2 regions of the Anaerostipes sp. PC18 genome follow, and region 2 is predicted to be linked to the other one. Evidence: predicted binding sites of a transcription regulator. Region 2 holds the regulator's gene; the other holds the start of a gene.
The links. Region 2 encodes HrcA, which represses chaperone genes, less so after heat shock. Its sites were predicted from a motif close to TGTTAGCACTCNNNNNNNNNGAGTGCTAACA; they were not measured.
Positions count from the first base shown of each region.

Region 1 (3,432 bases), 740 kb from region 2:
CCTCTTTCAGGGCACCTTCCACATCGGCGTCGATCCGTTTGAACGCCAGGTTCGGATTCTGCTGTTCCAGCTGAGAGATAAACGCCGCATCAATGTTGTGTTTCAGGATGACGGCATCCAGACCCTGTTCTTTGAACATATTGATATACTGGCTCTGCTGTACTTCGTCCGTAATGTAGTAGATGGTTGTCTTGTCTTTCTCATCGGCAGGGACCGGAGCCAGGTCACTGAGTGTTAAATACTTTTGATCCATGTTCTTGAACAGAACGTAGTCTTTGATCTTTTCTCCGAATTTCTGGTCCTTGATATAGCCGAATTTAATGAACGGGCTGATATCATCCCAATATTTTTCATAGGTTTCACGGTCGGTCTTGCACATGCCGCTCAGTTTATCCGCAACCTTCTTGGAAATGTAGTCGGAGATTTTTTTCACAAAGCCGTCGTTCTGGAGAGCGCTCCTTGAAACATTCAGCGGCAGGTCCGGACAGTCGATGACACCTTTTAAGAGCATCAGGAATTCAGGGATGACTTCCTTGATGTTGTCGGCGATGAACACCTGGCTGTTGTAAAGCTTGATGGTTCCTTCGATGGAATCATACTCCGTGTTGATCTGCGGGAAGTACAAGATTCCCTTCAGATTAAACGGATAGTCCATATTTAAGTGAATCCAGAACAGAGGCTCTTTGAAATCCGCAAATACTTTATGATAAAATGCCTTGTATTCTTCGTCCGTGCAGTCGTTCGGGTGTTTCATCCAAAGCGGATGAGTATCGCTTAAAGATACCGGGCGCTTATTGATCTTTACCAGATCTTTTGCGGGAGAAACCTCGACCGTTTCTTTTTCGCCGTTTTCATTTTCCTTTTCTTCGGTCTTTGCATCCTCATGGATATGCTCGACAACCACATCCTCTTCGGTCAGTTCTGATTCGTCGATCGTCTCATATTCCTGTTCTTTATTGGCATCGGTCAAAAAGATTTCCACAGGCATGAAAGAACAGTACTTCTGAATGACTTCTTCAACTTTGGATTCGTTGGCAAACATCAGGCTGTCTTCATTTAAAAACAGTGTGATCTGTGTTCCGACCTGTTCCCGGACGCCGTCTTCGATGTCATATTCTGTACCGCCGTCGCACTCCCAGTGTACCGGAACCGCACCATCTTTGTAAGAGAGGCTGTCGATATAAACCTTATCGGCTACCATAAATGCAGAATAGAATCCAAGACCGAAATGTCCGATGATCTGGTCCTGATCTGTCTTATCCTTATATTTCTCTAAAAATTCTGTGGCTCCTGAGAACGCGATCTGTGTGATGTATTCTTCGACTTCCTCAGCCGTCATACCAAGGCCGGTATCGATAAACTTCATTGTTTTTTCTTTAGCATCAACGATGACCTGGATTTCCTCTTTGTGACCTTCCGGAAATTCATATTCGCCCATGGAAGCCAGTTTCCGGAGTTTTGTGATGGCATCGCATCCATTTGAGATCAATTCCCTGACGAAAATATCATGATCGGAATACAGCCATTTTTTAATAATTGGAAAAATGTTCTCACTGTTAATTGAAAGGTTACCATGTTTTTGTGCCATGATATACACACTCCTTTGCATTGCTTTTCTATTGACAGGTTTAATTTTCAATTCTTCGGCAGGACAAGAATCTGCCGTTCTGCATAATATTGTAGAGCCACAGAAAGGGAAAGTCAAGAGAAAATTAGCACTCAATTCATATGAGTGCTGATAATTCTGCCGTGAATAGTCCGGATTAATTTGAGCCATCCTAAAAAGAAAAATAATTGAAGGGAGGGATTTTTGTGGATACGATTTGGGAAAAGACTGTGGATATGCCTTCTTTCCCGGCTTTTCAGGGGAGAAAAAAAGTTGAGACTGCAGTGATCGGCGGGGGCATAGCCGGAATTTTGACAGCGTATCTCCTGGCACTGGAGGGAAGAGAAGTTCTCGTTTTGGAGGCAGACAGAATCGGCAGCGGACAGACAAAGGGGACTACAGCAAAAATTACAGTTTCCCATGGTCTGATCTACCAAAAGCTGATCCGTGAAGTCGGAAGGGAACAGGCAAGGCAATATGCACTGATGAACCAGACTGCGGTGAGAAAATACAGGGAATTGATAAAGGATCATCAGATCGACTGTGATTTTAAAGAATGCTCTTCCTATTTATACTCCAATTATCAGGAAGAGGCGCTGAAGGAAGAAGTACACGCGGCACAGTCACTTGGCCTTCCGGCTGATTATACGTCACAGACAGAACTCCCCTTTTCCGTGAAAGGGGCAGTCAGGTATACTGGACAGGCCAGATTTCATCCGCTGAAATTTTTAAAAGCAGCGGCGGAAGGGCTGGAGATTTATGAACAGACCCTTGTCACAGATGTGGAGAGGAACAAAATTATCACGGACCGGGGAATCGTTGAGGCGGAGAATATCGTCTTTACGACCCATTATCCCATCATGAACCGGCCCGGATATTATTTTCTTCGAATGCATCAGGAACGGAGCTACGTTCTGGCTCTCACGGGGACTGATCATATAGAAGATATGTATCTGGGAGTCGATCCAAACAACGGCCTGTCTTTTCGACCTTACGGACCATATCTCTTATTCGGCGGCGGAGGCCACAGGACGGGTGAGAATCTTTTGGGAGGGCAGTATCAGATGCTTGAGTCAAATGCCCGCCAGTACTGGGGAAATTGCCGGGTGGAAAGCGCCTGGTCCGCACAGGACTGTATGACCATTGATTCTATTCCTTATATTGGATATTACTCTTTTTCAAAGACGGGATGGTATGTGGCAACAGGATTTAAGAAGTGGGGGATGAGTTCTTCCATGGCATCTGCTCTTTTGATCACAGATTATATTATAGAAAAGAGGAATGCCTTTGCCCATGTATTTTCACCTCAGAGGCTTCATCTGAAGGCATCAGCCAAATCGCTGGCAAAAGAGGGGATGGTGACTGCCAGGAACTTTGTACTGGAGAGAATGAAGATTCCAGATGAAGAGGCGGCGCATCTTAAAAAGGGACAGGGCGGTGTGATCGAATACGAAGGGAAAAAGGCCGGGGCATATAGAGACGAGAAGGGAATTGTCCACGTAGTTTCTCTGACCTGTCCGCATCTAGGATGCATCCTCCAGTGGAATCCGGAGGAATTAAGCTGGGACTGTCCATGCCATGGTTCCAGATTTGACTATAAAGGAAATTTAATTGACAATCCAGCAAAGGAGGATTTAACACATGAAAAACCCGAATGCATTTCAGGGGACAAAAAGAAAGAAGAATTATTTTGAGGGCTGGTATTTAAAACACCAGAAAGGGGATCAGATGTTTTCGATCATACCAGCTTATCATATTGACCGGGAAGGAAATGCATTTTCATCCCTTCAGGTGATCACAAAGGAGCAGTCATGGTATTTTTCCTG
Region 1 covers NZ_CP121164.1:699,049-702,480, forward strand. Annotated here, with positions in the region: gene htpG (molecular chaperone HtpG) at 1-1,588, opposite strand, end outside; gene P8F77_RS03890 (FAD-dependent oxidoreductase) at 1,813-3,300, shown strand; gene P8F77_RS03895 (tocopherol cyclase family protein) at 3,248-3,432, shown strand, end outside.
Region 1: htpG (molecular chaperone HtpG) is a predicted target of HrcA. The motif match lies at 1,711-1,741, and genes of this name have one in related genera.

Region 2 (3,432 bases):
TTCGGTCCTTCGTTTGTCGCTGTGATAAACGGAAGATTGATGTTTGTGGTTGTTGCAGAAGAAAGTTCTTTTTTCGCTTTCTCGGCAGCTTCTTTCAGTCTCTGCATTGCCATCTTATCTCCGGATAAGTCAACACCTTCCTGTTTTTTGAACTCGTCTAACATGTAGTTTGTGATCACATTGTCGAAATCATCTCCCCCCAGTTTATTGTCACCGGCTGTTGAGAGAACTTCGATGACGCCGTCTCCGATCTCAATGATGGATACATCGAAGGTACCTCCTCCGAGGTCATAAACCATGATCTTCTGTTCATTTTCATTGTCCAGTCCATAAGATAAAGCCGCTGCGGTAGGCTCGTTAATGATACGTTTTACATCGAGTCCTGCAATCTTACCTGCATCTTTTGTTGCCTGTCTCTGAGCATCGTTAAAGTAAGCCGGTACTGTGATGACAGCTTCTGTTACTTTTTCTCCAAGATAGTTTTCTGCATCCGCTTTCAGCTTCTGAAGTACCATTGCTGAAATTTCCTGCGGTGTATAGTTCTTGTCATCAATCTTTACTTTGTAATCTGTTCCCATGTGGCGTTTGATAGAAGAAATTGTCTTCTCTGCGTTTGTCACTGCCTGGCGTTTTGCAGGTTCTCCGACGATACGCTCATCTGTCTTTGTGAATGCCACGACAGACGGTGTTGTCCTCACACCTTCTGCATTTGTGATAACGGTTGGTTTTCCGCCTTCCATAACTGCTACACAGCTGTTTGTTGTTCCTAAGTCAATACCAATAATTTTACCCATGATAAATTTCCTCCTAAAATAAATCTTTCTATATTTCCAATGCTTTCGCTTGATTTCCTCAAGTGTCTTACATTTAGTTCGCTACTTTTACCATACTGTGCCGAAGTACGCTTTCTTTATACATATATCCTTTTTGAAGCTCTTCGACCACAACATTTTCTCCGGCTTCTTCGTCTTCCACGTGCATCACCGCATTGTGGAGATTGGCGTCAAACTCTTTTCCCTCGGCATCCATGGCCTTCACTCCCAATTCATCGAGAGTTCCCATAAGCTGCTTATAAATCTGTTCGATGCCCTGAACAAACGGAGAATCTTTTTCTTCTTCCGCCACGGCTGAAAGCCCCCGCTCAAAATTATCAACGACCGGAAGAAGTTTTTCTAAAACTCCCATGGCTCCCATGTCATATCTCTGAACAAACTCTTTGGCCGTCCTCTTTCTGACATTTTCAAACTCTGCCATAAGGCGCTGATACTTATCGGTCAGCTCTTCGATCTGCTGGTCTTTCTCTTTTACCAGATCGTCTGCCTTCTGCTTTTTCGATGCTTTCTTGTCTGCCTTCTTTGTATCTTTTGCTTTTTCTGTTTCTTTCTCTTCTGTCACTGTATTTTCTTTCATTTCCTCTTCCTGAACTTTTTTCTCTTCTTCCATAATGCACCTTCCCTCCTATGTTTTTTTCTTGAACAGATCGTTGATCTCATCCGTCAGATTCTGGAGTGTCTTCACAACCCTCTTGTAATCCATCCGTTTCGGACCAATGATCCCGATCGTTCCGGTTCCGCCTTCCTCCAGTTCATAAGTGGCTGTCACGATGCTGCAGTCGCTCATGTTCTTGACCGGAGCTTCATCTCCGATATAAACCTGGATTCCGTGGTGGTCATCACTTTCCAATGTGTCGCCCACCAGCTTGTTCAGCGCCTTCTTTTCCACTAAAGCATCCAACAGCTCAGTAGCTGTCTCCGGCGAGCCAAGCTCAGGATACTTCAAGATATTGGAAGCACCTCCCGTATAGATCTCCAGCTGATCCGCGTTGTGGATAACGACTGCGATCTCCTCCAGAATCCTTTCCAGGATCTGGCTGTGGATTCCGGCCTGATCCTTCATCGTCTGGATCAGCTCCAGGTTGATTTCCTTCAGGGTCAGCCCCTGGAGAAAGGAGTTTAATAATACGTTCAGTTTCAGGACTTCGTCATTTGCCAGTGGTTTTTCCACGTCGATGATCTGGTTCTTTACGACATTGCCGTCTGCCACGATGACCGCCAGCAGACTGTACTCATCCACCTGGGAAAGCTGCACAAACTTGAGCTTTGTATTTTTGTACTGAGGGGCAGATACCATCGTCGCATAATTCGTACTGGATGCCAGGACATTGGCAACCTGCTTCAGCATCACTTCCATCTTGTCAACTTTCTTGACAAGCTCCAGCCGTTCTTCTTCGTCCGACTCTCTGTCCTGCATCAGCTGGTCCACATAAAAACGATATCCCAGATCCGAAGGTATCCGCCCGGCCGACGTGTGCGGCTGCAGAATGAAACCCAGATCCTCAAGATCCGCCATCTCATTGCGGATCGTAGCGGAACTTAAGTTCAGTCCCTCCATCTTGGAAATCGTCCTGGAACCAACAGGTTCCCCGGTCTCCAGATAATTTGCTATAATCGCTTTTAGTATTAGTCTTTTACGATCATTTAAATCCATGGTATCTTTCCTTTCATTATTAGCACTCAACTCAAACGAGTGCTAATATCTATAACATAAGTTATCACTTTTAAAAATCATTGTCAACCCCTCCTATTATATTTTTTCGTTAAAAAAATAGTAGGAACCTGTTTTTCTGAACATTGTTCCTACTATATCCAATCTTTATCATATTATTTTAATCTTACGGCAAAACCGAAAAAAGTTCTTCTTTCGCTGCATTCAGTTCACCGGCCTGTTCCCTCGTAATCTTTTCAAGCTTCACATGTTTGAGTGCTTTCTTTAAATTTGCTGCTGCATCTCTGATGGCTTTCTTCTTTTCTTTTTCGATCTCTTTCTTGTGCTCTGCAAGATACTGCTCCGCTCTGACAAGCGTCTCTTCCGCCTCATGGTAGGACTGAACCGCTTCTTTGTGTTCCTTATCGAACGCTGCATTTTCCTTTGCATTACGGATCGCCTGTTTGATTTCTTCCTCGGACATATTGGAACTTGAAGTGATTACAACGCTCTGTTCCTTTCCGGTCCCCAGGTCTTTTGCCGATACCTTTAAGATACCGTTGACATCAATATCGAAGGTCACTTCGATCTGAGGCACCCCTCTCACAGCCCGTTTGATCCCCTTGAGCCGGAAATTGCCGATGACCTTGTTTTCATTGGCCATCATACGTTCTCCCTGGAGAACCTTGATATCCACGGCTGTCTGGAAATTGGCGCCTGTAGTAAAAATCTGGCTGTGACGGGTAGGAATTGTCGAATTGCGCTCTATGATCCTGGTAGCCATGCCTCCCATCGTCTCGATGGATAAGGAAAGCGGTGTTACATCCATGAGCAGCACTTCATTGGTTCCGGCCTCTCCTGCAAGTTTCCCTCCCTGGATGGCAGCTCCCAGTGCGACACACTCGTCGGGATTTAAGGACTGGTCCGGACGCTTTCCGGTGATCTCTG
Region 2 covers NZ_CP121164.1:1,439,249-1,442,680, reverse strand. Annotated here, with positions in the region: gene dnaK (molecular chaperone DnaK) at 1-794, opposite strand, end outside; gene grpE (nucleotide exchange factor GrpE) at 868-1,443, opposite strand; gene hrcA (heat-inducible transcriptional repressor HrcA) at 1,459-2,487, opposite strand; gene dnaK (molecular chaperone DnaK) at 2,672-3,432, opposite strand, start outside.